4 regions of the Lysinibacillus sp. YS11 genome follow, and region 1 is predicted to be linked to each of the others. Evidence: riboswitches for the same ligand, from Rfam matches in the RefSeq annotation. Region 1 holds a riboswitch; each other region holds the start of a gene.

Region 1 (8,414 bases):
AAATTCAACAGCAATATGAAGTCGATGTTTTTGGATTTGGGGATGCCCTACATCGGGCAGATCCAAAGCAGTGGAAAAAAATTAAGGATGACTGGACTTCCATTTTTCCAGATTTAGCAGTGGCTGTTCATGTAAAGGTAACAACCCAAGGTTCAGGTACGATGCAAAATTCATTATTAAACAAGCCAAAGGAGGAGTAATGAGATGGTACTAGCAGTAGCTATCTTGATTATTGCAATCATTGTTGCTCTTGTTTTTATTCCAAAGCTAAAAAAGCAACAGGATAGAAAAGCCATTATTGTATTCTCCTTTTTGCTATTTATTGGAACGGCTTTAAATATGGGGATTGCCCTTAAAATCCATATTCCTAGCCCATTAGATTTGATTACCTTTATCTTCACACCGATTAGGGATTACATTGTGTCATTCACAAAATAGAAAGATGGACTGAGAAACGGAGGGTAGCTTGATGGAAAAAGAGATAATTAGTTCAAGACAGTTTACAATCGTTACCTTTCTCTATTCTATCGGTACAGCGATTTTAATTATCCCTTCGAGTATTACTGGTGCCTCTAAGCAAGATGCTTGGATAGCGGCAAGCATTGGTGTTCTGCTCAGTTTACTGGTTCTAAAATTATTTTTAACACTGGCCAATCAAACACCGTCCCTAAACTTTATCGAGGCCAATGAAAAAATTCTTGGGCGTTTTTTCGGGAAAATCACAGCGATTTGTTTCCTGATTATGACCTTTCTTTCGGCTGGAGAATTACTTTATTTTATCGGTATTTTCATGAAAACGGAAGTTATGCCAGAGACACCGACATTAGCATTTGCCCTACTGTTCAGTATCCTTATTATGTATGCCGCTTATTTAGGGATTGAGACCTTTGCCCGTTCGGCAGAAATCCTCTTCCCATTGTTTATCTTTATTTTTATTTTTTTCGTCATTAGTATTACCCCTCAAATTACATTTGAGAATATTCAGCCTCTACTAGAAGCGACCAAAGCATCTATGTTTTATAGTATTGCACGCTTTATGAGTATCTTTTCCTTTCCATTAATTGTATTATTGATGCTCTATCCTACTGGCGTCAATGTACAGCCGTCTGCACAGAAAGGGCTATATATTGGGGCAATCCTTGGCGGAATCGTCTTAGTTACGTTGATTGTCCTATCGATTCTTGTATTAGGTCCTGAAAACACTGCATCAAGGACATTTCCTAGCTATGCCTTAGCGCAAAGAATATCTATAGGGAATTTTTTACAGCGCATAGAAATCATTATGGCATTTATGTGGATTACGTCTATATATATTCGTACATTTATGTATTTCTATACGACCGTTGTTGGCCTTGCACAAATTTTGAAGATTAAGGATCATCGTCCGCTTATTATACCGATGGGTATAATTGTCATTGGACTTTCTCAAATTGTTCATCCAGATATTGTGCATTCTACTAATTATAATAATGAAATTTGGCCAATCTTTTCCTTTATTTTCACCATTTTATTACCCATACTTTTGTTGATTGTGGTAGTTATTCGCAATCGTAAATCCAAGGCTCAAAAAAACGAAACACCTCAGCAGGAAACAGAAGATGACAATCAAAAAGTCTAATTTCTTCTAAGCTAGAAAAGAAATTAGACTTTTTATTAATTAAATATGATATTCGATTTCATCTACAAAATCCCATTCATATGGTGTTTCTTGGTAAACATAGTAGTTCAACCAGTTAGAGAATAATAGATGCGTATGGGCACGCCATGTATTCATCGGCACTTGTGTCGGATCGTCATTCGGGAAGTAGTTTACAGGAACGGCGATATCTATGCCCTTCGCCACATCGCGACTATATTCATCGGCTAGCGTTGTCGCATCATACTCTAGATGCCCCGTAATCATAATATTTTTATTATCTTTTGATTGTACAATAAATACCCCAGCATCCTCTGAATAGGATAATAATCGTAGATCTGGATGATTGCGAACCTCGTCAATCGAAACAGATGTATAGCGTGAATGAGGTGCAGTAAATAAATCACTAAAGCCACGTACCAAATCTACAGTTAAATCTGTAATCACATGGGAATAGACGCCTGAGCATTTAGCAGAAAGCTCAACCTTCCCAATGCCATAATGATGATACAATGCAGCCTGTGCCCCCCAACATATATGTAGCACGGATGTCACATTCTTTTTAGACCAATCCATAATTTCTGAAATTTCCTGCCAATAGTTGACCTCTTCAAAAGCCATTTTTTCTACTGGCGCACCAGTTATAATCATACCATCATAGCGTCGGTGTCGAATCTGATTGAACGTTGTGTAGAAAAGCTGCAAATGGGATTTACTCACATTTTTAGACTCGTGTGTGGCTGTATTCAAAAAGGTAATATTGACTTGTAATGGTGTATTCCCCAATAAACGTAATAATTGGAGCTCTGTTTTTTCTTTTTCAGGCATTAAATTTAATATTAATATATTTAATGGACGGATTTGCTGTGTTTTCGCACGATCTTCTTCCATGACGAAGATTTTTTCCTCACGTAAATGTTCTCCAGCTGGTAAATTTTTCGGAATATTAATTGGCATCTTGCTTTCCCCTCTCTATAATCACTCTCTTTTAGCAAATCTTGCTTGCGTAGGATGCAACGAAATTAAAAAATCCTCCTCATTCCATACGAGATAGAATGAGAAGGATTTTTTTCACGTCCACTCTTATCTCTCAAAGGAAAAAATCCTTTGCTGGAATTAGCACCTTTCTAACGATTGTTAGAGGTTGCTGAAGCGTCATCGGGCCAAATCCCTCAGCTTCTCTTGATAAGATTATTTAATTATCTTGAATTGTAACATGAACTTGTTAGAATATCAATAATTCATAGAATATTTTGTGATTCACGCGCATGTTTCTTGGTCATTTGATGTACACTAAGCTTGCTATCTGTGGGGTTTCTACATTTAAAATTTATGGTAAACATGCCGTAATTATGTTACCATATACTTTTAGTAAGAGAGAGGAACGTGAATAGTTTGATTAAAATTGAATTTCCAAAACCAGATCTAGTAATCCGTCAACGTGAACAAGATTTAAAACCAGGTGATGTGCCGATCACACCTTACTTTGGTTTTATTGACTTCCATAAAATCACACGTGATAAAGGCGGCATTTTCTTATTCTATAATGACAAGAATGAGCTATTGTTTGTTGGGAAAGCACGTAAAATTCGTCAACGTATTAAAAAACATTTCGAGGATAATGTATCTCCGATGAAAAACCATCGTGATGAAGTGTTCAAAATTGAAGTCTATGAAGTAGAAGATCCAATGGAACGTGAAATTTACGAAACATATGCGATTAATACTTTCCGCTCTAAATATAACGTAGACAAAGTCTTTTATTAGACATCACGTAAAGAAACCGAAATCTCATTTCTAAAGGGATTTCGGTTTCTTTTATCACATAATGGTCATACGATCAATTGGCGTACTCTGACCGTTTATTCGCAAATCAATGGTATCCAGCTCAGGATTCTTGACGGTGATTTTAAAAACATAGGGTTGAGCCTCTTTCCTTTGCTCGCTGCCTTCTTCTAACTGGATAATAAGCCTATTTCCCTCAGCTGTAATACTTGCCAATACATTCCCTTTTGAATAATAAACAAGGTAATATGGAGCATCCTTTTCATGCAATAGTTGTATTCTTTCATTAGAAACGATATTTTTCTGGACATTATCTGGGACAACCGTTAGCTCATGAATCGTTGGTGGATCGGTAGGTGGTGTAGCATTACAGGCTCCTAGCATTAGTAGGCTCATTAAACCTAGCAACACGAATTTTTTCAAGTTCCTCCCCTTCCTTATACGACTATTCTAAGAAAAAAGCTTTACGCTCCTTAGCAATCCAGTCTTCTAACTCCTGATCATCACGTTTTACTAACCGATTGATGAGCACATCATGCCATATATAATCCTCTAACAAATAAATATGAACCGGATCATTGGTGATAAAGGCCGTCTCTTGGGTAGATGGAGAATGACCATAAATCATTTCCTGACCATCTATCGATAAGATAAACCAATGCGGTGTAGACGCTTTTTTTGTATAATGTGTGGCTCTATGCTGGTCAATTGAGGCGAGATGCTCTCCTACATACAACGTAATGCCATGAACAGGAACATGCAGCGCCACCTCTTGCAAATCTTCACGTAAGGCATCATACATATCTTCCCACATCGACAGCATCACTTTTTTCTTCGCCTTCTTTAGAAGTGACTGACAATAGTTGATAATGGATTCCTTGCCCTTCAGCATGACCACTTTAGGCTCAGCTTCCTGTACTTTTTCCTCTAATTTCTCTAATTTCCCGCTTATAGACGTAAAATTCGACTCCCAGCGCTGTTGCATTTGCTGTAAGAACACAGACACAGGCATTGCCGAATAGGTCGTTTGTTCTGCGGTCTCTTCTTTTAACACGATGCCCTTTTCTACAAGGATATTTAAAATATCATACACTCTTGCACGTGGTATGCCAGAATTTTTACTAACCTGATAAGCACTGACATGACTTTGCTGAACAAGTGCCGTATAGGCCTTCGCTTCATATTCTGTAAAACCCATTTCTTTCAGCTGGGTGATTAATTCCTCCATGTAATCCCTCCATTATCTTTATTATAGGCTACCAATGTGAAGATTTGCCAATGAAAAAATGGGGTTTACAGCGTAAATAAAATTAGTTACTATTTCAGTAGTAACTAATTATAAAGAGGTGTCATATGTTGTTTGAAATCGATGTACATATTCTCATACTATTAATTTCTTTTGGATTTCTGGCGGCTTTTGTTGACTCAGTAGTGGGAGGGGGCGGTTTAATTTCACTACCAGCCTTACTATTTGTTGGGCTCAATCCAGCTGCTGCGGTTGCCACGAACAAACTAGCAGGAGCTATGGGCTCGCTCACTTCCTCTATTTCTTTCTATCGTTCTGGCCAGCTGGACATTCGCTCTGTCCTCAAATATTTTCCACTAGCATTTATCGGATCATTATGTGGTGCTTGGACTGTGCATCTGATTAATCCAGCATTACTAAAGCCATTAATGCTTGTTATGCTGGCGGCTGTTGGGGTATATACGATCTTTAAAAAGGATTGGGGTGCCGTCTCTACCGTAAAAAATCTATCTAAAAAACATTTGTTTTTATTTATGCTGCTATTATTTGCTATTGGTTTTTATGATGGATTTCTTGGTCCTGGCACAGGGTCGTTTTTAATCTTTAGCTTCTTATTGGTAGGCTTCGATTTTTTAAAGGCGGCTGGTAATGCGAAGTTTTTAAATTTGGCGAGTAATGTGGCTGGTGTTTGTATGTTTGCTTACTTAGGTCAAATTCATTATGTTTATGGTCTAGTCATGGGCATTGCGCAAATTGGTGGGGCTATGCTTGGCTCACGGATGGCAATCAAGAAAGGAAGTGGCTTTGTCCGCACACTATTTATTGTCGTTACAATGACATTACTTGCGAAAAATGCCTATGATTTTATGATGCATTAAAATAAACGCCACAGAATTTGAAATCTGTGGCGTTTTGGCGTTAAATCATAAGCTTTTCGTTTTTAAATTTATGACTAGTGGACAAACTGACAATCACAAAAATAAAGAAGGATGCGACAATTGGTATCGTGACTGTATGCATACCAAAGACAGAAGGATAAAACCGATCAATCATAATATACAACAACATGCCTGAAATCATTGACGCAATCGCTCCGTATTTATTCGCTTTTTTCCAATACAATCCTAAAACGACTGTCCAAATAAAGACAGCCTCTAGTCCACCGAAGGCAAATAAGTTCAACCACACTAATAAATCAGGTGGATTGAGTGCAAAGATGACAACGGCTAGGCCAATGACTGTTGTTACAATAAAGCTTGCACGCTTTATCTCTGCATCACTAGCTTTCGGCTTCATATAATTTAAATAGATATCTTTGACAACTGTAGAGCTGACAAGCATTAGTAAAGCATTAACCGTAGACATTGTCGCAGCCATTGGTGCAGCTAAAACGATTCCTGCTAAAAATGGCGGTAATACCTTCAACGTCAGGAGCGGCATGACTTTATCACCAATCTCAATGCCCGGTAAGACAGGTCGGGCTAACACCCCAATTAAATGCATGCCAAACATGATTGTCCCTATGGCAATCGTGCCAATAAGAATCGCTTGATGCATACTTTTGGAATCCTTATAGCTCATCGCACGAACCGCAATTTGCGGAAGTCCTACAACCCCTACACCAATGAGAATCCAAAATGTTGAGACATACAGAGGCGTTAAATCTCCTTGTGCGCCAAATGGTGACACAAAGTCAGGATTTTCAGCGACCAGTGAGGCCATTATATTGTCGATGCCTCCACCTGCCACAATGGTGCCGATTAATAAAATAATTGTACCAATCACCATAATTGAACCTTGGACCGTATCTGTAAGTGCAACCGCACGGAAGCCTCCGATAATCACATATACTAACACGGAAATCGCAAAAATAAACAGTGCTGCTGTGTAGCTTAAGCCAGTTAATGACTCAATTAAGCGTGCACCCCCAACCCATTGAGCCATCATAGCCGAAAATAAGAAAACAATGATGCTAATGGCTGATAAAATAACAATGACATGGCTTTTGTAGCGTTCACGTAAAAAGTCGATTAACGTAATGGCCTGGTAACGACGAGCAATAATGGCGAATTTTTTCCCTAAAATCATGAGTACAAAATAACCTGCTGGTAGCTGAGCCATTGCCAGTAATACCCACCCAAGTCCTTTTGTATAGGCTACACCCGGTCCTCCGATAAAACTACTCGCACTGCCATATGTAGCAATCATCGTCATTGCAAGGATAAAACCACCCATTTCACGACCACCTAGGAAATACTCCTGCAGGAATGAATTAGAGGAGCGGACATGCTTATTGGCCCAAATACCGATTCCAAAAATAATAATTAAAAATAATAGCAATGGAAATACAACTTGCCAATGCATTAGCGATCCACCTCCTCATCATCGAATGGTACCTCTTTGAAAAAGAGTTTCATCACAATCCAGATAAGAAGGATCATAAAGCCTGTCCCAGCGATACAGCTATAGAAAAACCAGGCAGGAAAACCAAATACATACGTATAATTTCTTGGATCTCCTGAACCTAATCCATAGGCAAAGCCAAACCAAATCGCAAAGTTGACAAGGACGAGTCCAATTCCGATAAGCGCCTCTCGATGCGCTATTTTAAAGCGTTGATCTTTCACATGTAATCCCCCTAACCTACTCTATTTTACTGATATGTCGGTCTGATGGGAAGAGATGTGAGTAAATAAGGATAAGTTATATGGAAATGATTTTGTTATACTAAGTAAAAGGTAAGGAGAAGAAAGTTGCTTGATCCTGACGTTTTTCACACAAACCTAACTATCCCTCACAATTATGTAGACATCTACAACAAACTGATAATGGAGATAAGTAAAAACCTTCGTCCATCTAGTTAGACGAAGGTTAGTTAGTTTATAATGGTCGCTTTTCCCAAGGTTGTAGCGTCCCGACGATATGGATAGGTTGATCCTGTTGAATAGCAGCAACGACACCTTGCGATATTTCCTCATGCGTAAGCCATCTCGCATGACCTTCTTCTATCATAAAACCTAGCTGGATTTGCCTGTATTGCGAACGAGCAGGGAGCTTCAATTTCTCTTGGACTTCACTTAAATTCGCCTTACTCCCCAACACATGAAACAGTTTCCATTCCCCATTATTCTCTATTGAAATTACATTGGAGATGTTCTCTAATGTAGTGTCCGCATAGGAATGAATCCAAGCAACGACCAATTCAATGGGCCCATTATGCTTAAGCGTTTCTTCTAGCTTCTCTTTTAATAAGGCTATATTACAATAATCAACTAAAATCGGCGTTAGAAGGGCGGGTTTGGTTGTTCTATTTCGCAAATCTTCCATTCGATGGGCACTACGTCCAATTACTGAGACATGGTAGCCATCATTCACTAACCAAAGGGATGTGTCAGCCAACATCCCTGTTCCACCAATAACTAATGCGTGGGCCATTTATGTGTCCCTCTCTTATTTCGGATTTAGAAAGACGAGCGTTTCTTCCTTCTCATCATACTTAACAGATAGATGAGTCGACAAGCCTATACAATGCCTTTTTATCGATTTTACCAACGCTTGTTTTCGGTAGTTCGTCTAAGAAAATCATTTGTTTTGGAATCTTATAACGTCCTAATTGTTGATGACATAGCTCATTAAGATCATCTATTAGAGAGGCTACTTGGTGGGGACAAACAATAAAAGCTGTCACGATCTCACCCCAATAGTCATCACCTACACCAATCACGGCCACCTCCCGCACATCTGGAT
Region 2 (8,414 bases), 1.2 Mb from region 1:
TACTTGGGCCCTGCCTCGAGGAACCAATACGATACTAAATAATGCGTTATTGAATAAGTAATCATACCAAAGTTGAGAATAATTTTGTAAATAACGGTCACGAACTTTTTCAAAATAGCTTTCACGCTGGCGCTGAACAAGTAAATACATTAAAAAGATAAAGAGCACAACTAATAAGAAGAAAATTATTGCCAAAAGCGTCGAAACAGTCAGCTTGATCATTGCCAAAACCTCGCAAACGTTCTTTTAATTTTGGCTTCTAGCAAACGTAAATTAAATGGTTTGACAATATATTCATCAACACCGCCCTCATAAGCATTAAGCGCTGCTCCTTCAGAATTGCGTTCTGACATCATATAAATAATAAATTTCTTTTCATTTGGCATATGTCGTAAGATATGCAATATTTCTAAGCCATTTTTCAGAGGTAAAATATCATTCATAAGAATTAGATGCATATGCCCTGATTTATAATCATCCGATTGCAAAAAGCTATAGCCATCCTCATAAACCTTTACATCTAAAGAAAAATAAGGGATATTTATTTGCTTAAGCGTTGACTCTAATACTTGTCTAAAAATGGCGTTTTGCTCAATAATACTAACTTTCACTAATTCAGTTGGTTGCTCACAGTAATCCTTTACCTCTGCTATACTCCATGTTAATTGCTCATCCCCTGATAACATCTGTTTATTTTTATTTAACAGCTCTTCAAAAATAACGTTATTATTTCTTATTTCTGTTATAGAGGCCTTTAATGCAATCTGTTGGAACTTCCGTTCTGCTTTTAAGATGGCAAATATTCGTTTTAAAAACGCCCTAGCTTCTACTTCACTACTTTGTAAAAGAAGATGCCCCAATGATCTCCGTCGGATAATTGAAAAAGCAAGTCTGTCTTGCGTATTTTTGATTGTAAAAACGAGGTAACTTGATCATTCACATTTTCATTCAGTTGTGTAGCATTAGCTGTTTTTAAAAAGACTGCTGTTATAGTAAGGCGTGATCTAATAACACTTTCTCGCCATATTTTAAAGTAGCGCTCTACTTCATGTTCTTGCATGATGTCATGGGTGAATTTTATATCATTCATTAGAATCACTCCATCTAGTTTTTTCTTATTATTACTTTCTATCATTTATTTCGTAGATTAACAACATTACTATAGTAATAAATATGACTAAACAATATCTAAACATAAATAGACGTCATAAAAAATACATAGTTTCTCATCAATTTAACTACAAATAAAAAAGAGTACATGAGTCGTTAAACTTATGTACCCTTTTATAAAATTTTTAATTCTTATTTTACCGGTACTACTGCACCTTTCCACTCTTCTAAAATGAAGTCTTGGATTTCTTTAGATGTTAATACTTCTAATAATTTTTTAATTTCAGGTTTTGTTTCATCACCTGCACGTACAGCGATGATGTTAACATATGGAGATTCCTTATCTTCAAGAGAAATAGCATCTTCAATTGGGTTTAAACCGTTATCGATGGCAAAGTTAGAATTGATAAGTACTGCATCGCCTTCATCATTTTCGTACATTTGTACAAGCATTTCTGGGGCAGTATTTGCATCGAATTTAAAGTTTTTAGGATTTTCTTCAATATCCTTTAATTCTGCTGCTGTTTTATCAATGCCTTCTTTTAATTTGATTAAGCCTTTAGCCTCTAGCAATGACAGCATACGACCATGGTCAGATACTGAATTAGAAAGTAAAATTGTTGCGCCTTCAGGCAGGTCTTCTAACGTTTTATATTTTTTAGAGTAAATACCGATTGGTTCAATATGAACGCCACCTGCATTAACGAAATCATAGCCATTGTCTTTAATTTGTAGCTCTAAGTAAGGAATGTGCTGGAAATAGTTTGCATCAATATCTTTTGACTCTAAATCTTGGTTTGGTAGAACATAATCTGTATACGTTTCAATTTCAAGGTCTATGCCTTCTTTAGCTAAGATCGGTTTTGCTTTTTCTAAAATAACTGCGTGCGGTGTATTAGAAGCACCTACTTTTAATGTTACGTTTTCTTTGTTATCTGTTTGATCGCCAGATGCTGATTTTTCATCTTCTTTTTATCTGTACCGCAAGCTGCTAATGCTAGTACAAGTATTGATAAAAATAATCCTGCTAATAACTTTTTCATTTATGACACTCCCTTTTATTTGTTTAAAATATGTTAGCGGTAAAAACCGGAATAACCCCTTTTTCTTGCTAGCGTTTATCAATTTTCTCGGTAATTAAATCACCAATCCATTGAATAATAAATACGACTACTAAGATCAAAATAGTTGCCATTAATGTCACATCTTGGCGATTTCGCTGGAAGCCGTCTAAGAAAGCTAAGTTACCAAGACCACCTGCACCAATAATTCCTGCCATCGCTGTATATCCTACAAGAGCAACAGCCGTTACAGTGATACCAGAAATCAAAGCTGGTAATGATTCCGGAACCAATACTTTCCAAATAATCGTAGAAGTTTTTGCTCCCATTGAACGGGCTGCTTCAATCACACCTTTATCAATTTCACGTAACGCAATTAATACCATACGAGCATAAAACGGTGCTGCACCGATAATTAAAGCAGGTAACGCTGCATTGGCACCGCGAATTGTACCTAGTAAAAACTTCGTAAATGGAATTAATAAAATAATTAATACGATAAATGGAATGGAACGGAAAATATTAACGAGTGATCCTGTTAAAAAGTTAACGATTTTATTTGCCCATAACTGATTGGGGCTAGTTAGAAATAGAACAATACCAATGACTAACCCAAGAATAAATGTCACAACCGTTGATATAGCTGTCATGTATAAAGTTTCATACGTAGCTTGCCACATATTTTCCCAGTCTACATTCGGAAAGAGATTAGTTAGCATTTTCAATCACCTCCGTCTGTACTTCCACTGTATTTAAATAACGAAGGGCTTCAGTGACGTTTGTCTGAGAGCCATCAATTTGCACAATCAATGTACCATATGCACCATTTTTTGTTTGCGAAATATTTCCGTGAACAATACTTACTTCTACATCAAATTGTTTCACAAGATGTGAGATGACAGGCTGTTCTGTTTTTTCACCAACAAAAATCAATTTGACAAGTTGTCCAGTTGGATAGTTTGTTTTAATTTGTGCTACTGTATCCTGTGTTTCCTTAGTGTCTGTAATTTGAGATACAAATTTCTTAGTGATAGCCGCCTGTGGGGCTTGGAAGACTTGTAATACCTCACCACGTTCCACAATTTCGCCTGCCTCCATCACCGCTACACGATGACAAATTTTGCGGATGACATGCATTTCGTGGGTAATCAGGACGATTGTTAAGCCTAAGCGTTCATTTATATCTACGAGTAAATCAAGAATGGCATCCGTTGTTTCAGGGTCGAGTGCGGATGTCGCCTCATCACATAGTAAAACCTCTGGATTATTCGCTAATGCACGTGCAATTCCTACACGCTGCTTTTGTCCCCCAGAAAGCTGAGATGGATATGCCTTATCGCGCCCTTCTAAGCCTACAAGGGCAATTAATTCCTTCACACGCGCTTCACGTTGAGCCTTTGGGAAGCCTGCGATTTCTAAAGGGAATGCAATATTTTCGGCAACTGTTCTTGACCAAAGTAAATTAAAATGCTGGAAAATCATACTTACCTTTTGTCTAGCTGCTCTAAGTTTTTGCCCTTTTATCGATGAAAATTCTTGATTGTTCACCGTTACTGTTCCTGCTGTCGGTTTCTCTAAACCGTTTAATAAACGAATCATGGTACTTTTACCAGCACCACTATAGCCGATAATGCCAAAAATTTCACCTTTATTAATAGTAAGGTTGACGTCTTTGACTGCTGTTAATTCGCCATTTGCTGTTTTGTATTTCTTTGTAATATTTTGAAGCTGGATCATAGCGAATACTCCTTTTCTCATATAGAAAACCCCTTCACTCACAGACAAGTAGAAGGGGTCACGTATGATACGTTAAACCGTTCTCTCATCTTTCAAAGAAAAATCTTTGGGTGATTTGGCACCTTTTCACATTGTGATGGTTGCCGGGCTTCATAGGGCACTTCCCTCCGCCACTCTTCATAAGAGTTCGATATATTTAATGTTTTAATAATATATTTGATACTTTACCACGCTAGTAAAGTTCAGTCAATTGATTTTTTTAACAATTCATATAAAAATGGTACGGATTGAAAAGCATAAATCTTTTCTGTCACTTTTCCGCCATCACTGATGAGTAGACAGGGAACACTTTCAATTTGATGCTCATAAGCTATGTGTTCCAAAAAGTTGATATTTGCTTTACCCATTTGTAGCTGTGGCAGTAATTGCTCAATAATGGACATCATTTTAGATGCCACTGCACACGTTCCACACATCGGTGTATATAAATAAAATGCAGTTTTCTCTCCCGACTGTTTAGCCGCTTCCCACTGCTCTATTGACCATTCTTCCATTTACTCACGCAACCTTACAAAATATATTCATTATGGATTGAAAAATGTGCACGCAGTAAAATCATTGCTAGCACTTTTCTTGGTGTCGTTTCTACTTCCTTGTATGTTGGCATTGTGCGCAGATGCTCAGCCTCTGGATAATGTCTGTCCATTAATGCACGTAGCTTATCACCAGAAGTATCTGCATCAAAAAAAGTAAATAGCTCACAGCCCTCATAGGGATCCAGTAGTTCTTCTAATTGATGCACACCAATTGTACCATTCGTACATAGTATTGTAACATTCTCATTCAAAATAGGCTCAATTTGTAGCTTATCTGAGCGCCCTTCTACTATCAAGCATTTTCCCTCGAACATTACGCCACCTCCATTTAGAGATCCCCACTTATAAGTCATTATATAACAAAAAACGCCGGTAGTTTCCGACGTTTTTCGATTATGGCTTGTCTTATTCAGCGATCATTTCTTCGTATTGCTCTGCTGTCATTAGTTTCTCAACTTCTGATGCGTCAGCAGGCTCAACAACGATCATCCATGCTTTTTCATATGGTGATTCATTAACGAATTCTGGGCTATCTTCTAAATCTGCATTTACTTCAACTACAGTACCTGAGATTGGTGCATATAATTCAGAAACAGTTTTTACTGATTCTACGCTACCGAATGGATCATCTGTTTTGATTTCGTCGCCAACTTGTGGAAGCTCAACGAATACGATATCTCCTAATTCAGATTGTGCGAAGTGAGTAATACCAATACGTACTTTTCCATCTTCTACTTTTACCCATTCATGTTCTTCAGAGTATCGTAAGTCTTTAGGTGTGCTCATGCAAAAAACCCCTCCATAAATATGTAATATATTCACTTTCAGTGTGCCATACTTCTCCTATAAATACAAGGTTTAATACGGTTATTTCCAAGCTTGCTCAAAATCTACTTCTTTAAAACCTAAAGTAACTTTTTTTCCATCTGTCACGATGGGACGTTTAATTAACATGCCATCTGAAGCAAGTAGCTCAAGCTGCTCATCCTCCGTCATTTCTGCTAACTTGTCCTTTAAGCCAAACTCACGATATTTCATGCCTGAGGTATTAAAAAATTTCTTCAAAGGCTGTCCACTAGCTTGCCAAATAGCTGTTAATTCTTCTTTAGTGGGAGGTTGCTCTGCGATATGTACCTCTTCATAGGAAACCTCATGCTCATTTAACCACTTCTGTGCCTTTTTACATGTTGTACATTTCGGATAATGGAAAAATTGAATCGTCATTACAATGCTCCTCTTCTGTCTTTTTCTGTAGTATACCATCATAGTTGTTTTCAATGGTGAACTTCACTCTTTTTTGTAAGTTTATCCACCAGTTGTGCAAATTTATCCGCTCCTTTTACAATTATCCATCTCATAAAAAAACCTAGCTATCTTTTGCAGATAGCTAGGTTAAATTTGCACTATTAAACAATATATTTTTCAGCATCAATTAATTTAACGGAAGCCTCACGCTTCTTCGCAATTAAATTATATGGATTATTACGCGTTAGCTTACGCAGTGCAGATAATGTCATACGGGCTGCATCGCCATCCGCTGAAGCAAGAATTGTGTCTTTTGCTTCTTTTTCGATTTCTGCGAATGCTTCTTGGCAGAAAATTTGTGTGTATAGCAATTTTTGATGTGCTTTTTCAGCACCGTCACGAGCAATTGCTTTTTCTGTACGTAAGACAGCTGATTCCATTGCAAATAATTGGTTAGCTATATTCGCAATGTTTACCAATACTTCTTGCTCTTGATCAAGTTTTGCACCAAAGCGTTGTGCTGCTAATCCTGCAGCTAATACAGCAATCTTCTTGGCATTTTTCACTAAATATTTTTCTTGTGCTAACGGCTCTGTACCGATTTCCTCTGGCATTAGCATAAGCAGCTCTTGCTGTAAATTTTGAGCAACTTGTAATAATGGCAGCTCACCTTTTAGCGCCTTTTTCATAAATGTACCAGGTACAATCATGCGGTTAATTTCGTTTGTACCTTCAAAAATTCGATTAATACGAGAATCACGGTAAATACGCTCTACCTCATACTCAGCCATAAAGCCATAACCGCCATGAAGTTGTACTGCTTCATCTGCAATATAGTCTAATGTTTCTGAACCGAATACTTTGGCAATAGAGCATTCAATAGCATATTCAGCAATCGCACCTGCAATCACTCTTCCTTGCTTTTGCTCTTCTAGGCTTAATTGGCTTAAACGATCCTCAAATAGACCCACAGTACGATAGTTTAATGATTCTGAAGCATACAATTGAGAAGCCATCGTTGATAATTTTTCTTTTGTCAGATTGAAATCAGAAAGCTTTGTCTTAAACTGCTGACGTTGGTTTGTATACTGAATAGCTAACTCCAATGCACGTTTCGATCCGCCAATTGTGCCCACGCCTAGTTTATAACGACCAATGTTTAAAATATTGAACGCAATGATATGCCCACGACCAATTTCGCCTAATAGATTTTCTACAGGTACTTCCGCATCTTCCAATACTAATGTACGAGTTGATGATGATTTAATCCCCATTTTCTTTTCTTCAGGACCAACTGAAACACCATTGTAGGCACGTTCTACGATAAAGGCGGAGAATTTATCGCCATCAATTTTTGCGTAGACCACAAATACATCAGCAAAGCCTGCATTCGTAATCCACTGTTTTTCACCATTTAAAATATAATGTGTGCCAGCTTCGTTTAATTTTGCAGTCGTTTTTGCACCTAGAGCATCTGAACCTGAACCTGGCTCTGTTAATGCATAGGCAGCGATTAATTCACCTGAAGCAAGCTTAGGTAAATATTTTCTCTTTTGATCTTCATTACCGAATAGAACAATTGGTAATGACCCAATACCAACGTGAGCACCATGTGTGATAGAGAAACCACCTGCAACAGACATTTTTTCAGCGATTAAAGCTGAAGAAACTTTGTCTAATCCTAGCCCTTCGTATTCTTCAGGCACATCTGCTCCAAGTAAGCCTAATTCGCCTGCACTTTTTAGGAGACGCACTGAATGCTCAAATTCATGGTGCTCTAAATTTTCCACTACTGGTAAAACTTCATTTGTAACGTATTCCTCTGTTGTTTTAGCAATCATTTTATGCTCGTCAGTGAAATCTTCCGGTGTAAATACACGATCTAATTCCACATCTTCAATAAGAAATCCGCCGCCTTTAATGAAATCAGTTGTTTTTTCAGTCATGATTAATTCCTCCCAATATATCTTTTTGTTAGTTGATTCCCCTAATGATCATGTATAGAAAAGCTTGACGTATACAATGTTCGGAGGCAACCGTAAACAGTACACCTCAAGCTGATCTAGCAAAAATTATAGAATTTCAAATACGCCAGCAGCACCCATGCCGCCACCAATACACATTGTCACTACACCATATTTCTTCCCTTGACGCTTCAATTCATGAATTAGCTTTAATGTTAAAATAGCTCCCGTTGCGCCTAGTGGATGACCTAATGCAATCGCTCCACCATTGACATTGACTTTCTCTTGGTCGATGCCTAAATGACGTACCACCTGTAATGACTGTGAAGCAAATGCTTCATTGATTTCCCATAAATCAATATCTTCGATGGATAAACCTGCAATTTCCAACGCTTTTGGCACTGCCACGATAGGCCCGATACCCATTACTTCAGGAGGTACACCGCCAACTGCAAAGCCTAGGAATTTTGCCATTGGTGTCAGTCCTTGCTTGTCAGCCTCTTCACGATCCATTACTAGTACAGCTGCTGCACCATCAGAAGTTTGAGAGGCATTGCCCGCCGTTACACTGCCTTTTACGTGGAAAGCTGGACGTAGTTTGGCTAAACCTTCAACTGATGTACCTGGACGTACACCTTCATCCATACTGAATGTGAATTTTTTCACTTGTGGTTTATTGTTATCGTCTACGTAATGCTGTT
Region 3 (8,414 bases), 1.6 Mb from region 1:
GATAATGTAGATCACATCGTAAACCGTTTTTACAACATGATTGGAACAGAGCATCATTTGGTAGATATTATCAGTCATCATAGTTCTGTAGAAAAGCTTAAAGTAACATTACGGCAACATATTATTGAAATGTTTAACGGAACCATTGATGAGATGTATTACCAAAGGCGTGTAAAAATTGCAAAGGTGCATGTCCACATTGGGCTTAGAACACAGTGGTATATCTGCGCTTTCCAAGATTTATCGATATCATTTATTGATTTAGTCGAAAAAAATATAGAATTTCCACAAGATCAATTTAATACGATCAGAGCTATATCGAAAATTTGTAATTTTGAGCAACAACTCGTTTTAGAAGCTTTTGAAAACACTGTGGAACAACTGAAAGAAAAAATGGTTCATGAAAAAGAAGCGATTGAACGACAGATTGTAGATTCTTCGGAAGCACTTGCAGCTATCTCGCAGGAAACCAATAATTCATTTTGCTGCTTAAGTAAGCAATCTGACGAAATTAAACATTTGGCAAAAAAATCACTCGATGTGTCTACGCTGGCTGAAAACCAAGCACTTGAGGGTCGCAAGCGTTTAAAAAATCAATCACAAAATATGCTCAATATTAGTCATTCTCTTCATGATATAGAAGAGAATATTGAACAATTATCAGGTATGTCTAAGGAAATGGAAACAATTATGAGTGTTGTGACCAATATTGCGAATCAAACGAATCTTTTGGCTTTAAATGCTGCAATTGAAGCAGCACGTGCTGGGGAAGCGGGAAAGGGCTTTAGCGTAGTGGCCGATGAAGTACGTAAATTATCAATTCAGACAAAAGAATCTGTTACAGCGGTGGCTTTGTTATTGAAAAAGACAGGTGAACGAACAGAGAAATTAGAGTATTCTTTGACCAACATTCAAGATGAAGTTGCAGCAGGTGAAGAAAATATGTTACAAACTGAAGGCCAATTTACGAGTATATTGGGAGCCATGACAGAAGCAAAAGATCAAAATGAGTGTATGGCAACAAAAATACAAGCAATTGTAGGCATATTAAGTGAATTAGGCACTTCATTTACTGAGGTAACAAATTCAGCTGAAAAATTAGCGAGCTTTGCGCAAAATTTAAAAGGATAGACTACTAACATTTACATTCTATTTTTCATATTTTTAGACGTAATAAACACTATAGTACCTATTTAAATGTTTGTTGTGAAGTTATCGCTATAGAGAATCAATTTTATAGAGATTCAGAAAGTAAGAGCTATTTCACTGATGAAATAGCTCTATTTTTGCTAAATTTGTAAAGGGTTTAACGTAATTTTCAATGAAAAAAGGATTATACTGTAGAAAGAATGAATAATAGGGGCGGTTATGATGAAAACAGTTGTTGTTTTAGGCGGCGGTATTACAGGACTATGTACAATGCATTATTTGCAACGTCAAGTGAAGGAACATAATTTAGATGTTCGTCTAGTGCTTATAGAAAAAAATACATATTTAGGAGGCAAATTATATTCAGCACATGAACAAGGTTTCATCATGGAAACGGGTGCTGATTCTATTGTAGCCCGTCATCAAGGCGTTATGGAACTCGTGCAGGAGCTTGATTTTGAGGCGGAATTAGTTTACAACGAAACAGGTATTTCTTATATTTATACGAATAATGAGTTACATGCTATTCCGGCAGATTCAACTTTCGGAATACCGATGAGTGTAGCATCCTTAGAGGAAAGTACACTTATTTCCGAGCAGGGAAAAAAGAAGCGTTGAAGGATTTAACATTGCCAAACAATGGCTTCACAAAGGAAAGTTCTATCGGTGAATTTTTAACTTACTATTTAGGAGAGGAACTGGTGAAAAATCAAATTGCACCAGTCCTTGCAGGTGTTTATTCGGGAGATTTACATCAGCTTTCTATTGGCTCTACTTTACCGTATTTAATTGATTATAAGAATGATTTTGGAAGTATTATTAAAGGCTTTGATGCGAATCGTGAGCAATTTGTTAAAGCAGCGAACAAAAAATTTATATCCTTTAAAAATGGTTTATCTTCTTTAATTGATCGACTTGAACAAACCTTATCCGATGTAGAAATTATCAAGGGTGTTACTACACTAAATGTTCAAAAACAAGATAAGAACTACACAATTTCCTTAGCTAATGGTGAAATTATTGAGTCAGATTATGTCGTTTTAGCATTACCGAACGAAACTGTACAAAATCTGCTACAGGATGAATCTTTAAACCGCTATTTTGACCAATTTACGACAGCGTCAGCGATTACTATCTATTTGGGTTTTGATGTGCCAGACGCTAAATTGCCAGCAGATGGAACGGGCTATATTGTTTCCCATAATTCAGACGTAACTTGTAATGCAGCAACTTGGACTAGTCGTAAATGGAAGCATACATCGAAAGAAAATAAATTACTTGTGCGACTCTTTTATAAGAGCATCAATCCAGCCTATGAGCAACTACGCGCCATGACGGATGAAGAATTAGCAGCAGTTGCTTTAGAAGATGTGAGAAAGAGCCTAGGAATAGAGGAGCAGCCAACCGTTGTGAATGTAACAAAATGGATTGATCAAATGCCTAAATATGATCTAGCGCATCGTGAAGCATTACAAGGATTACTACAAGAATTACATGAGAAATATCCTAATTTATCGATTGCAGGGTGCTCGTATTTTGGCGTAGGTATTGGTGCTTGCATTCAAAACGGGAAAAAAATTGGTGAAGAGCTTGCAAAGGAACTTGCCAATTTCTAAGGTTTTAAGTGGAAAAAAACTTTGTTATGTGAAATAGTCTTGACTCATTCGTCAGTAAACGATATGATTCTTTTAATTATTTAAAAAATTCATACTTAATTCTTATCAAGAGAAGCAGAGGGACTGGCCCATTGAAGCTTCAGCAACCAACTTTATTGTCAGGTGCTAAATCCAGAAGACCGTTGAGTCGAAGATGAGAAGGAACAACAATGATGAATCGTTAAAGCCTTCTTTTTTTATGAAAGAAGGCTTTTTATTATATAGAGACATAGGAAGAGAGGCTAATTTTATGGGATTGCTTGAAAGGTTAAAAACGCATGTATTGACGGCAGACGGTGCAATAGGCACAGTGCTATATGGCTATGGATTGGAGTATTGCCATGAGGAAATGAATGTTCAGAGACCCGAGTTAATTGAAAAGATTCATAGAGAATATATTGCGGCTGGTGCTGACATCATTCAAACGAATACGTACGGTGCAAATGCCATTAAATTAGCTCGCTATGGATTGGAATCACGTGTCCAACAATTTAATGAAGCTGCTATCACCATCGCAAAACGAGCAGCGGCTGATGGCGGTCAATTTGTTTTAGGAACAATTGGTGGTATTCGGGGAATTCGTAAAAGTGATGCAACCTTGGATGAAATATTAGCGACTATTGAAGAACAAGCAAGCGTCTTACTTGCAGGGAATCCAGATGGCCTTTTACTTGAAACTTATTATGATTTTGAAGAATTAACAGCAACCTTAAAGATGCTACGAGAAAAAACAAAATTGCCGATTATTGCACAAGTTTCTATGCATGAGCCCGGTGTTCTACAAAATGGGATGTCTTTAAATAATGCTCTCCATGAGCTTGAAGCTCTAGGTGCTGATATTGTTGGTGTCAATTGTCGACTAGGTCCACACCATACAATTCAGGCATTTGAAGGTGTAGAACTTCCTAATAAGGCATTTATGTCGGCCTATCCAAATGCATCACTTCTGGACTTAGAGGATGGGCGTGTCGTTTATGAATCAGAAGCTGATTATTTTGGTCGAGCGGCTGTTGAATTGCGTGATCAAGGTGTACGTTTAATAGGGGGCTGCTGTGGTACAACACCCAAACATATTACAGCAGCAAAGAAGTATTTAGAAGAGTTATCACCGGTTCAGGAGAAGCATGCGAAGCCTAAAAAGATTGAGATTGTTCGGGAAGCGGAGCCAACAAAGTATGAGCCTCTTCATGAAAAGGTTAAACGTGAACGCTCTGTCATAGTAGAGTTGGATACGCCTAGACATTTAGAGATTGATGGGTTCCTTGAAGGAGCAAAGCAATTATATGATGCAGGTGCAGATGTAGTTATGATGGCAGACAATTCATTGGCCTCTCCACGTATTAGCAATATTGCAATGGGCGCATTGTTGAAGAGCTCACATGGTGTACGCCCACTAACTCATATTACATGTCGAGACCGTAATTTAATTGGTCTACAATCTCATTTAATGGGGTTAAATGCTTTAGGTATTCATGATGTGTTGGCCGTTACGGGTGATCCAACAAAAGTAGGAGATTTCCCAGGTGCGACAAGTGTTTATGATGTATCTTCCATGGAGCTAATCCAATTAATTAAGCAATTAAATGAAGGGGTCTCTTTCTCAGGTAAGCCACTTCGTAAAAAAGCAAATTTTTCAGTTGCTGCTGCATTTAATCCAAACGTCCGTGTGTTAGATCGTGCTGTGACACGCTTGGAGAAGAAAATTGAGCATGGGGCAGACTACTTCATTTCTCAACCAGTATATACGATAGAGAAAATTGTAGAGATTTATGAGGCAACAAAGCATTTACAAGCTCCAATTTACATCGGTATTATGCCTGTTACGAGTTATAAAAGCGCTGAATTTTTACATCATGAAGTGCCAGGTATCAAATTATCTGAAGATGCCTTAACAAGAATGAAAGCATGTGGAGAAGATAAAGAAAAGGCAACATTGGAAGGGATTGCTATTGCCAAAGAATTAGTAGAAGTGGCTACGCAATATTTCAATGGGATTTACCTTATTACACCATTTTTACGTTACGATGTGACACTAGAGTTGATGAAATATATAAAGCAATTGGATGAACAGAAAAAAGGAGTAAGTATACATGGCTAAGCACTCGATTGAAGAGCAACTAGAGAAACGTATTTTAATTCTTGATGGCGCAATGGGAACAATGCTACAAAATGAAAATTTATCAGCAGAGGATTTTGGTGGCGAGGAACTTGATGGCTGTAATGAAAATCTTGTGCTTACTAGACCAGATGTTATTGAAAAAATTCACCATAAATACTTAGAGGCAGGCGCAGATATTATTTGTACAAATACATTTGGTGGGACGCCTCTTGTGTTAAATGAATATGATCTTGGCACAAAAGCAGAAGTAATTAATAAGCGTGCAGTGGAAATTGCTCGACAAGCAGTGGATCGTTATTCCACATCGGATTGGCCACGTTTTGTTGCAGGGGCTATGGGGCCAACAACAAAAACGTTATCAGTAACAGGTGGTATTACATTTGAAGAGCTAGAGGAAAATTTTTATGTACAGGCAAAAGCTTTAATTGAGGCAGGAGCCGACGTTTTGTTATTAGAAACAAGTCAGGATATGCTCAATGTCAAAGCAGGCACACTTGGCGTAAAGCGCGCTTTTGCATCAACGGGAAAAGAGCTACCTGTCATGATTTCAGGAACAATAGAACCGATGGGTACAACGCTTGCAGGGCAAACAATTGATGCCTTTTATATTTCGATCGAGCATATTAAACCATTATCAGTTGGCCTAAACTGTGCGACGGGACCTGAGTTTATGACGGATCACATTCGTTCATTAGCAGAGCTTTCAACAGGCTATATTAGCTGTTACCCAAATGCTGGCTTACCAGATGAAGAAGGGTGTTATCATGAATCACCAGAATCGCTATCGCAAAAATTAAAAGGTTTTGCAGAAAAGGGTTGGCTTAATATTGTAGGTGGATGTTGTGGGACGACACCCGCTCATATTGCAGCCATTCGTGAGATCTTAAAAGATGAAAAACCTCGTCAATTACCAGAAAAAACACATGGTCATGCGGTATCAGGAATTGAACCGTTATTGTATGACGATTCTATGCGTCCGTTATTTATTGGGGAGAGAACAAATGTTATCGGCTCTCGTAAATTTAAGAATTTAATCATTGATGGAAAGTTTGAGGAGGCCGCAGAGATTGCACGTGCTCAAGTTAAAAATGGTGCACATGTTATCGATATTTGTTTAGCCAACCCTGATCGTGATGAATTAGCCGATATACGTGGATTTATGCAGGAGGTTGTAAAAAAGGTTAAGGTGCCTCTTGTGATTGACTCAACTGATGAAAAAGTAATTGAGGAAGCATTAAAGTTTTCTCAAGGGAAAGCCATCATTAACTCTATTAATCTAGAGGATGGTGAAGAACGGTTTGATGCAGTGTTACCACTGGTGAAAAAATATGGTGCATCATTAGTTGTTGGAACGATAGATGAAAAGGGAATGGCGGTTGACCGTCATCGAAAGCTTGAAATTGCCGAACGCTCCTATCAACTTTTAACGGAGAAATGGGGAATTGCACCAGAGGATATCATTTTCGACCCATTAATGTTCCCTGTAGGAACGGGCGATGAGCAGTATATTGGTTCAGCTTTGGAAACGATTGAAGGCATTCGACTCATCAAAGAAAAATTGCCGCAGACATTGACGGTACTTGGCGTAAGTAATATTTCATTTGGCTTACCACCAGTTGGCCGTGAAGTACTGAATGCTGTCTACCTCTATCATTGTACACAGGCAGGCTTAGATTATGCCATTGTTAATACAGAGAAATTGGAGCGTTACGCATCCATACCGGAAGAGGAAATTAAACTCGCAAATGACCTGCTCTTTAATACAAATGATGAAACATTAGCAGTGTTTACAGATTTTTATCGTGATAAAAAGAAGGAAAAAACGGAAGCCGATATTCCGAAAACGGTTGAAGGTCGTTTAGCTTACTATATATTAGAAGGAACTAAAGAAGGGCTAATTGAGGATTTAGACGCTGCACGGGAAATCTTCGAGGCGCCGCTTGATATAATTAATGGTCCTTTAATGGAGGGCATGGCTGAGGTAGGTAGATTATTTAATGATAATCAACTCATTGTAGCAGAGGTTTTACAATCAGCAGGGGTGATGAAGGCCGCTGTTGCTCATTTAGAGCAATTCATGGAGAAGGATGAAGAGAGTGCTGGGAAAGGGAAAATGGTCCTTGCTACGGTAAAAGGTGATGTTCACGATATTGGGAAAAACCTTGTTGATATTATATTAAGTAATAATGGCTATAAGGTTGTCGATTTGGGCATTAAAGTAACCCCTGCCCAATTGATTGAAGCAATTCGTAAGGAAAAACCAGATTTTATTGGGCTGTCAGGTTTACTCGTGAAATCAGCGCAACAGATGGTAATTACTGCTCAGGATTTTAAAGAGGCGGGAATTGATGTACCTATTTTAGTTGGTGGAGCTGCACTTTCTCGTCGTTTTACTGAAACAAAAATTGCAGATGAATATGGCGGTCCTGTTATTTATGCAAAGGATGCTATGCAAGGCTTAGAGCAAGCGAATCTATTAATGGGTGAAGGGACACGTGAAAAATTCTTAGCAGAAATTGAAGAATCCCGTCAAAAACGTTTAGAGGCCGATGAAAAACGAGCTGCTCGTCCTGCAAAAGAGGTAACAATAAAGCCCGCACGAACAGTAAAGGGAGCGCCTGTATTTTTACCAGCTGATTTACGACGTCATGTGAAAAAAGACTATTCTGTATCGCATTTATATCCTTATGTTAATATGCGTACTTTATTGGGACACCATTTAGGCTTGAAAGGGCAGGTTCAGCAATTGCTTGATGCGGGTGATTCAAGAGCAACAGAGCTAAAGGATTTAGTAGATGATTATTTGAAAAGTGATCTATTAAAGCCATCAGGTTTGTATCAATTTTTCCCTGCTCAAGCAGATGGTGATGATGTCGTTGTGTATGATCCAGCTGATAGTAAGACGGAAATTGAACGTTTTACCTTCCCTCGTCAGCAGGTGGAACCATTTTTATGTCTTGCAGATTTCTTAAAAACGGTAGAGAGCGGTGAAATGGACTATATTGCGCTTATGGTTGTAACAGCAGGTCAAGGAGTAATGGCTACAGCTCACCAGTTAAAAGAGGATGGGAAATTCCTTGAAAGTCATGCCTTGCAATCTACTGCTTTAGAATTAGCAGAGGGCTTTGCTGAACGTATGCATCAGGAAATTCGTGACCAATGGGGCTTCCCTGATGCAACAGATTTCACTATGAGAGATCGTTTTGCTGCAAAATATCAGGGGCAACGCTTTTCATTCGGATATCCTGCATGTCCTAACTTGGAGGATCAAGAAAAACTATTCGGCTTGTTAAAACCTGAGGATATTGGCGTCCATCTTACAGAAGGCTTTATGATGGAGCCAGAAGCATCTGTATCTGCAATCGTTTTTGCTCATCCTGATGCTCGCTACTTCAATGTTTAAGGCATAAAATAAGAGATAGATAGTCCATTCATTGACTATCTATCTCTGTTTCATTGTAGATGATAATGATTTGGTTAAGGGAAGTGAG
Region 4 (8,414 bases), 1.1 Mb from region 1:
TGCGTGAAGTGGAGAAAGATCGCTTGAAATATCAAGAAGTTTTAGAGAAAATTACTGTAAATATTGGTACAATTGAGGGAGGTACGAAGTCAAACGTAATCCCAGATTACTGTAAGGTCCAGGTCGACTGTCGTTTACCATTTGGTATTACACAAGAAGAAGTAACAGAAATCTTGACAACTAAACTAGATGGCTTGGCTATCGATTATTCAATCCAACGTTTTGGCTTTAAAAGCGTAGCCAATTATACGCCTGCTGAAAATCCTGTATGCCAATCGATAGTGGAAAATATATCATATGTTACAGGGCAAGAGGCATATGGTGTCATGCAATGGGCAAGCAGTGACGCTCGTCATTTCAGACAATATGATATTCCTGTATTGCAATACGGCCCAGCTTATTTACCAAGTATTCATGGTTATAATGAAAAAGTGCGTGTTGAGGATATCGTACGCTGTGCAAAAGTTTATATAACTGCTGCTGTTGATTTCCTATATCAAAAGTAAGAGATTAGCTACTCTCTTACTTTTGATAAAGTGATATCAGGTGCTGACGGCTGCTAAATCTGTCGATTATTTCCCCCTTAAGAGAGAGATTTGCAGCCGTTTGTACAGATAAATAGTTCAGAAGGATGAGAGATATGCTAAAGACATTAAATTTATCAATTGCGGTTTTAAAAATGTTTACAAAGGAAAAACCCACATGGGGTGGTCGAGAGTTAGCACTGGCGATGAACATGAATCATACAAATTTATATCGCATTCTTGAAACCTTCGAAAATAATGGGTTTATAACAAAAGATCCTATAACAAAAAAATATTCTCTTGGTATTGCATTATGGGAAATAGGTATGAATATGTATGATTCATTAAACATAGATCAGCTATGTATGCCAGTTCTTGAGAAATTAAAGGATGTCACTGGTGAAACAGCTATTTTTACCGTACTGAATGGACTGGAAGCGTTAACATTACTGAAAGCAGAGCCTGTAAATAAGGTGAAGTTTACAGTTTCAAGAGGAAGTAGATCGCCACTGTATGTAGGAGCATCTTACCGTTCAATGCTTGCTTTTTTAAATGAAGAGCAAATTGCAAAGGTCATAGATGAACCATTAACAGCTTATACAAATAATACGATGACAGATGCCACAGAAATAAGGGCAGAGCTAGAAAAAATTAGAACATGTGGCTATGCACTTAGTAACAGTGAGTATTCGGTCGATGTATTGGCGCTAGCTATGCCTATATTTAATAGTGAGGAACAGGTCGTAGCGTCTATTACCGTTTCTGGACCAATTTATCGTTTTACAGAGCAACGTGTTCCTGATTTTTTGGGACCTTTAACGGAAGCTAGAAATGAAATAGAAGGAATTATTCGTAGATATCATTTGAATTTTAATTAAGGAGCCCTATTATGCATCATTTACATGATATTGCACTAAATGTTTTAAAAGGCAATTTAAATGTTCAATCTTCTGAGTCACTATTAATTTTGACAGATAGCCACAAACAAGACATCGCGAAAATTTTTTATGAAGCTGGACTGTCAATTACTGCAAATACAATGTTCATGGTGATGCCCCTGTTAGAGAAATCTGGGCAGGAGCCAATCCATGCAGTTTCTGAGCTTATGGCAAATGCCGATGTTACACTGTGTATTACTTCCCACTCACTAACACATACACTGGCTCGTAAACATGCCTGTGAAAAGGGTGGACGTGTAGCAACAATGCCAGGGGTAACATTGGAGATGCTGGAGCAAGGTGCCCTTCATGCAGATGCACAGGAGATCGAAGCTACGGTAGAAAAATATGTCCTTTTACTTAATACGACAAAAGATATTCGTATTGTCAAGGATGGTCATGAGCTGACGTTTAGTGTAGACGGCCGTTTCGGAATTCGTTCTACAGGGGTTATTCGTCAACCTGGTGAGTACGGGAATATTCCTTCAGGAGAATCGTATATTGCACCAATAGAAACATCTGCGAATGGAGAGATTTTAGTAGATGGCTCTATTGCTAATATTGGTGTTTTAAAGGAGCCATTATTATTAAAAATAAAGAATGGTCGCTTAGAAGAAGCAATCGGTCCTGATGGTCCACGACTACTGGCATTACTTGGTGAAGGCAATGGTAGAGTCATTGCAGAGTTTGGCATCGGAGCCAATAAAAGTGCTATCCTATGTGGCAATGTATTAGAGGATGAGAAGGTGTATGGGACCATCCATATCGCTTTTGGCAGTAATGCGCCATTTGGTGGAGCCAATGCGTCAGATGTTCATATTGATTGTGTTGTGAAAAGTCCTATCGTCTATTTTGACGGTCAGCAAGTAATCTAAAGAAAAGCGTGTCTTCCTATGAAGCACGCTTTTTTTCATGCTTTACAAGACTGTAGCTTAGGGTTGCTTGTCATTGTAGGTTTACAATATAGTTAATATAGATAGGAATAGGAATGATGATTAAATTCCGTCCATAAAATAGAAGTAATGATAAAGAAAGTAACTTTTGTTTTGCAACAAGAAAGAACGTGAGGTTGAAGAGATGTTAACATTTACAGATTTACATGGCCTACAAGTAGATTTGAGTTTTACAAGAGGCGAATTTAAAGTAGAACCTAAACACGTCCTTGTCCTTTTAAAGCATGAAAATAAATGGTTATGTACTGTCCATAAACGACGTGGTGTAGAAGTGCCAGGAGGGAAATTAGAAGAAGGGGAAACCTTAGAGGAGGCGGCGATTCGAGAAGTTTTTGAAGAGACGGGTGTTCATGTGAAAAATCTTCAATGGTTTGCAGAGTATGCAGTGTATGATGAAAACGTTTTTTGTAAATCCGTTTTCACTGCACAATTTTTGGCGCAAGAGGATATAGAATTTGATTTAGAGACGTCAGGCATGCTTTGGTTAACTGATGAAGAATTTGCTCAGCATCCTAACTTGAGTTTTCACATGAAGGATGAGGGGATGAAGAAAATGCTGGAGGAGCTGAAACATCGTGACACACAATGGTGATATTATCGAAAAACGCCCCTATCCTTCACCAAATCCAGCTATCCGTTTAACGGAAATAACCTATCTTTCACAGGGCTTACGTATAAAAGGATTATTAGCAGAGCCAAAGACTGAAGGTACATATGATGGCTTTTTATATTTAAGAGGCGGCATGCAAAGCATTGGGATGGTAAGACCCTCTCGTATTGCACAATTTGCGGCGCAGGGCTTTATCGTATTTGCCCCATATTATCGTGGGAATCGTGGGGGAGAGGGGCGTGACGAGTTTGCAGGGGCAGACCGTTACGATGCGGTCTATGCCGTAGATGTACTCAAACAATTCTGCAATGACAATATCCATGTTTTTGGTTTTTCACGAGGTGGTATTATGGCTCTGTGGACAGCTATTTTAAGAAGGGATATTACTTCTGTTGTAACATGGGCAGGTGTTTCTGATGCAACGGCCACTTATTGGGAACGTACAGATATGCGCAGAATGATGAAGCGTGTTATTGGAGGAACACCTAATCGTGTACCAGAAGCGTATGATGCAAGAACACCACTTTTTGAGATAGAGCGTATAACAGCTCCCGTTCTTATCATTCATGGCTATCGTGATGAAAATGTGGATATTGAACATGCCAGACAATTGGCATTTTTTTTAGAGGAAGCAAATAAATCATTCGAAACTTGGTATGATCTTAACTATGCACATCAATATCCACCAGCAAAAAATCGTGAAACTGTCCGTGCTCTTTGCAAGTGGATGAAACAACAATAAAGCATAGAGAAAACAAAAAGACAAAGGGAACGAATAAATTGTTCCCTTTGTCTTTTATATAGACGTTATTTTAATGGACCACCAAGTGTAGTGATGGCTTCAGAAACGTTTGAGAATTTCTTGAAGTTTTCGTTGAATAAGCCTGCAAGCTCAGCAGCTTTTGCATCGTATGCAGCTTTATCTGCCCAAGCTTCACGAGGATTTAACACTTCTGAAGGTACGCCTTCAACTGCTTTTGGAATGTGTAAACCAAACACAGCATCTTGTGTTGTTTCAACATCTGCTAATTTACCATCGATTGCTGCACGGACCATTGTACGTGTGTAAGATAGTTTCATACGGCTACCTGTGCCATATTCGCCACCAGTCCAACCAGTGTTTACTAAGTATACCTGTGCACCGTGCTCGTCAATTTTTTGTCCTAACATTTCTGCGTATACTGTTGCAGGAAGTGGAAGGAATGGAGACCCGAAGCAAGTAGAGAATACTGGTTCTGGCTCAGTCACACCACGTTCAGTTCCAGCAAGTTTAGAAGTGAACCCGCTTAGGAAGTGATACATCGCTTGTTCTTTTGTTAATTTACTGATTGGAGGTAATACGCCAAATGCATCAGCTGTTAGGAAGATGATTGTTTTTGGATGACCTGCAACAGAAGGATCAACGATATTTTCGATGTATTGGATTGGATAAGCTACACGTGTATTTTCTGTTAGTGAACCATCATCATAGTCACAAATACGAGTTTCTGGATCAACAGCTACGTTTTCTAATACAGAGCCGAAGCGGATTGCATTGTAGATTTCTGGTTCTTTTTCAGCAGAAAGGTTGATTGTTTTTGCATAGCAGCCACCCTCAATGTTGAATACACCATTATCAGACCAACCGTGTTCATCGTCACCGATTAGCTTACGATCAGGATCAGCTGATAACGTCGTTTTACCAGTACCAGATAGACCGAAGAATAACGCTACATCGCCAGCTTCACCAACGTTTGCTGAGCAGTGCATTGAAAGAATACCTTGTTGTGGTAATAAGTAGTTCATGATACCAAAGATAGATTTTTTCATTTCACCAGCATATTCTGTACCACCAATTAAAATAATTTTCTTTTCAAGTGATACGATGATGAATGTTTCAGAAGCAGTACCATCAACCGCAGGATCTGCTTTAAAGTTAGGAGCTGAGATGACAGTGAAGTCGGCAACATGAGAAGCTAATTCATCTGCTGTTGGACGGATAAATAATTGATGAGCAAAAAGATTGTGCCATGCGTATTCATTGATAACTTGAATGCTTAATTGTGAGTCTTTGTCAGCACCTGCAAAGCCTTTGAATACGAATAACTCGTCACGTTCTTTTAAATATTTTATTACTTTTACATATAGGTTATCGAACACTTCAGAAGAAATCGGTTGGTTGACTTTACCCCAGTCAATTTGATCTTTTGTGCTTTCTTCTTCTACCGTATATTTATCTTTAGGTGAACGACCAGTGTATTTGCCAGTTTCTGCACGAACTGCGCCATCTACTGTTAACATTGCTTCACCACGAGATGTAGCTTTTTCTGCTAATTGTGGTACTGAAAGTTGAACATTAATGTTACCGCCGTTTAATAATTCCTTCAGTTCGTTTGCAATTTCTACTGAATTCATCGATTAAATACCATCCTTTTTTATAGTATTCCCTTGATTTAGAGGGATTTTTTCTTAATTTCAAAAATAGTATAACACAATTGCTTAAATAATCTATACTAATTAAGAAATTATTTTAGAGTTTTTACCACTTTTCAATAAACTGACAAAAAATAATGTTTTTCGAGTAGAATACCATCAATCCTACTGTAATTAGGCACGAAAATTGAGCCACACATATGTTACCACAAGTAGCTAGGTATGTTGTAGGGATTAATTTGCTTCTATTTACATCATCATCCAAGTATGAAAAGTTTTTGTGTAATAAGTTCTTTCCTTTCTATACAGTAATACATAAGAAAATATTTGACAACGTTCGACCTTTTCAGTAACATGAGATTGAACGGATACTCTTATCCCGAGCTGGTGGAGGGTCAGGCCCTGTGAAACCCGGCAACCTGCATGAACTATTTCACGACATGCGTTGGTGCCAACCTGATGCAAGGGAACATCCCTTGAACGATAAGAGTGAAAGGTTACGCAGTCATTATTCCTTTCCTCATGTAAAGTAACGTGAGAAAAGGATTTTTTTATTGTTAAAAATCAATGTAAAGGTAAGTATATGTAGTTCTTTCCTTATTATAATGACGGATCTTTCGAAATCCTCGTGTTAAAAGCAGCAGTAACGGCTTGAGAGTTCAATCCTTAGGAGCGGACTTGACATGGGTAATGAGTACCGTATTCATACACAACTACTTATTGTAAGAGTATTTAGGAGGAAAACCAAATGACAAACCGTCGACTGTTTACATCAGAGAGTGTAACAGAAGGACATCCAGATAAGATTTGTGACCAAATCTCGGATGCCATTTTAGATGCTATTTTAGCAGAAGATCCAAATGCACGTGTAGCGTGTGAAACAACTGTAACAACAGGATTAGTATTAGTAGCAGGAGAAATTACTACTTCTACTTATGTGGATATTAAAGGTATTGTTCGTGACACTGTAGCTGAAATTGGCTATACACGAGGTAAATATGGCTTTGATGCTGAGAACTTAGCGGTGCTTGTGGCAATTGGCGAACAATCACCTGATATTGCTCAAGGTGTTGATCAGGCATTAGAGGCACGTGAAGGCTCTATGACAGATGCTGATATAGAAGCAATTGGTGCTGGTGACCAAGGCTTAATGTTTGGCTATGCATGTAATGAAACACCAGAGCTAATGCCATTACCAATTAGCTTGGCACACAAATTAGCACGCCGTTTAACAGAAGTACGTAAATCAAGTGAACTTGCCTATTTACGTCCTGATGGTAAAACGCAAGTAACGATTGAATATGATGACAATAATGTACCGGTTCGCGTGGATACAATTGTTATTTCAACACAGCATGATGAAGAAGCAACACTTGAACAAATTCAAGCAGATTTAAAAGAATTTGTTATTGCACCAGTTGTACCGAGTGAATTATTAGATGCTAATACGAAATACTTCATCAATCCAACTGGCCGTTTTGTAATTGGTGGGCCAAAAGGTGATGCTGGATTAACAGGACGTAAAATCATTGTTGATACATACGGTGGTTATGCACGTCACGGTGGTGGTGCCTTCTCAGGTAAGGATGCAACCAAGGTAGACCGTTCGGCGGCATATGCAGCACGTTATGTAGCGAAAAACATCGTAGCAGCTGGCTTAGCAGAGCGTGCTGAAGTGCAACTTGCCTATGCGATTGGCGTTGCTCAGCCTGTTTCCATTGCTGTCGATACATTTGGCACAGGTAGAGTGAAAGAAAGCGAGATCGTTGAATGGGTACGCGAGCTATTCGATTTACGCCCAGCAGGTATCATTAAAATGCTTGATCTTCGTCGTCCAATTTATAAACAAACTGCTGCGTATGGACATTTTGGTCGTACAGATTTAAATGTACCATGGGAGCAAATTGATAAAGCAGACGCGCTACGAGAAAAAGCACGTTTATAAACTATTGAACTAAAGTAATGAAGTCATTAGAAAATTATTCTGATGTATTAATAAGCAAAGGGGCAACATTGCTCCTTTTGTTTTTTTTACAAAAATACCTCGCTAGGATTCGTGAACATATTCGGTACACGAAAACGCGAGGGATTTTTTCGTTAGTATTGATTTTTTGTGTAGGTTATTTATTTCTGAAGTGATTTATAATATTGACCTTTTTCTGCGTATTCTCGTACGATGCGTTCCATATCCTCTTTATCTTCAGCATTTAATTCTCGGACAACTTTTGCTGGACGACCTAATGCTAAACTATTTGGAGGAATGACTTTACCAGGAGGTACTAGGCTTCCAGCTCCAATAAATGCACCTTCTCCAATCTCAGCTCCGTCTAAAATAATGGATCCCATACCGATTAAGGCATTTTTGCGAATTGTACAACTATGTAAAGTGACTTGGTGTCCAACTGTTACCTCATCTTCAATAATGAGCGGATATTTTGGGCTTTGGTGTAAACAGCAAAGATCCTGGATACTGACACGTTTACCAATAATCGTTGGGGAAACATCACCACGAATAACCGTATTAAACCAAATAGTTGTTTCGGCGCCAATTGTTACGTCGCCCGTAACAGTTGCGTAATCAGCAATGAAAACAGACGGATCGATCTTTGGCGTTTTATCTTTAAATGGATAAATCATGAAAATCGCCTCTTTTCTTTCTATAATGTAGTATTATCGTATCAAATACGCAACTTTATGGAAATATAAAATTAAAATGTGCTATTTATTTCGATATAATCAAAGTGTAATCATTTTTTAGGAGGACTATGTAATGTGGAAATGGGAAGCTGATGGACAAGCAAAAGCTGTGATTGCTATTCTTCATGGTGCTTATGAAAATCACCGTTGGTATGCATGGCTGATAGAGAAATTAAGATTAGAAGGCTTCCACATAGTCATGGGAGATTTACCGAATCATGGAGGTAATGCAAGGTTTGCTCGAGTCCATGATGAAGACTTCAAATTGTACAATAAGTAT

Evidence for each region. Region 1 has a riboswitch for S-adenosylmethionine ahead of metA (homoserine O-acetyltransferase MetA). Riboswitches for the same ligand answer to the same signal wherever they lie in the genome.
Region 2: it holds a riboswitch for S-adenosylmethionine, as region 1 does, so the genes downstream of both, LBYS11_RS18355 (methionine ABC transporter ATP-binding protein) here and metA (homoserine O-acetyltransferase MetA) in region 1, are expected to answer to the same signal.
Region 3: it holds a riboswitch for S-adenosylmethionine, as region 1 does, so the genes downstream of both, LBYS11_RS20265 (bifunctional homocysteine S-methyltransferase/methylenetetrahydrofolate reductase) here and metA (homoserine O-acetyltransferase MetA) in region 1, are expected to answer to the same signal.
Region 4: it holds a riboswitch for S-adenosylmethionine, as region 1 does, so the genes downstream of both, metK (methionine adenosyltransferase) here and metA (homoserine O-acetyltransferase MetA) in region 1, are expected to answer to the same signal.

Annotation. Positions count from the first base shown of each region.
Region 1 is NZ_CP026007.1:2,400,763-2,409,176, forward strand. Features, by position in the region: gene LBYS11_RS11835 (Ger(x)C family spore germination protein) at 1-200, shown strand, start outside; gene LBYS11_RS11840 (hypothetical protein) at 205-438, shown strand; gene LBYS11_RS11845 (GerAB/ArcD/ProY family transporter) at 470-1,618, shown strand; gene metA (homoserine O-acetyltransferase MetA) at 1,658-2,593, opposite strand; SAM riboswitch class I at 2,717-2,828, opposite strand; gene LBYS11_RS11855 (nucleotide excision repair endonuclease) at 3,032-3,403, shown strand; gene LBYS11_RS11860 (hypothetical protein) at 3,458-3,844, opposite strand; gene LBYS11_RS11865 (TrmB family transcriptional regulator) at 3,867-4,649, opposite strand; gene LBYS11_RS11870 (TSUP family transporter) at 4,775-5,545, shown strand; gene panF (sodium/pantothenate symporter) at 5,586-7,031, opposite strand; gene LBYS11_RS11880 (YhdT family protein) at 7,031-7,294, opposite strand; gene LBYS11_RS11885 (short-chain dehydrogenase) at 7,548-8,102, opposite strand; partial or broken gene LBYS11_RS11890 (class I adenylate-forming enzyme family protein) at 8,164-8,414, opposite strand, start outside.
Region 2 is NZ_CP026007.1:3,649,356-3,657,769, forward strand. Features, by position in the region: gene LBYS11_RS18335 (HEAT repeat domain-containing protein) at 1-222, opposite strand, end outside; gene LBYS11_RS18340 (response regulator) at 219-860, opposite strand; gene LBYS11_RS23800 (hypothetical protein) at 827-1,090, opposite strand; partial or broken gene LBYS11_RS18345 (MetQ/NlpA family ABC transporter substrate-binding protein) at 1,303-2,153, opposite strand; gene LBYS11_RS18350 (methionine ABC transporter permease) at 2,222-2,890, opposite strand; gene LBYS11_RS18355 (methionine ABC transporter ATP-binding protein) at 2,880-3,908, opposite strand; SAM riboswitch class I at 3,991-4,094, opposite strand; gene LBYS11_RS18360 (thioredoxin family protein) at 4,151-4,462, opposite strand; gene LBYS11_RS18365 (toprim domain-containing protein) at 4,477-4,818, opposite strand; gene gcvH (glycine cleavage system protein GcvH) at 4,910-5,290, opposite strand; gene LBYS11_RS18375 (arsenate reductase family protein) at 5,372-5,728, opposite strand; gene LBYS11_RS18380 (acyl-CoA dehydrogenase family protein) at 5,911-7,695, opposite strand; gene LBYS11_RS18385 (acetyl-CoA C-acetyltransferase) at 7,822-8,414, opposite strand, start outside.
Region 3 is NZ_CP026007.1:4,037,999-4,046,412, reverse strand. Features, by position in the region: gene LBYS11_RS20275 (globin-coupled sensor protein) at 1-1,131, shown strand, start outside; partial or broken gene LBYS11_RS20270 (protoporphyrinogen oxidase) at 1,372-2,765, shown strand; SAM riboswitch class I at 2,865-2,965, shown strand; gene LBYS11_RS20265 (bifunctional homocysteine S-methyltransferase/methylenetetrahydrofolate reductase) at 3,055-4,902, shown strand; gene metH (methionine synthase) at 4,895-8,326, shown strand.
Region 4 is NZ_CP026007.1:3,507,019-3,515,432, reverse strand. Features, by position in the region: gene LBYS11_RS17505 (M20 family metallopeptidase) at 1-506, shown strand, start outside; gene LBYS11_RS17500 (IclR family transcriptional regulator) at 641-1,402, shown strand; gene LBYS11_RS17495 (aminopeptidase) at 1,414-2,337, shown strand; gene LBYS11_RS17490 (NUDIX domain-containing protein) at 2,540-3,007, shown strand; gene LBYS11_RS17485 (alpha/beta hydrolase family protein) at 2,991-3,767, shown strand; gene pckA (phosphoenolpyruvate carboxykinase (ATP)) at 3,833-5,419, opposite strand; SAM riboswitch class I at 5,809-5,927, shown strand; gene metK (methionine adenosyltransferase) at 6,186-7,382, shown strand; gene LBYS11_RS17470 (gamma carbonic anhydrase) at 7,562-8,074, opposite strand; gene LBYS11_RS17465 (alpha/beta hydrolase) at 8,208-8,414, shown strand, end outside.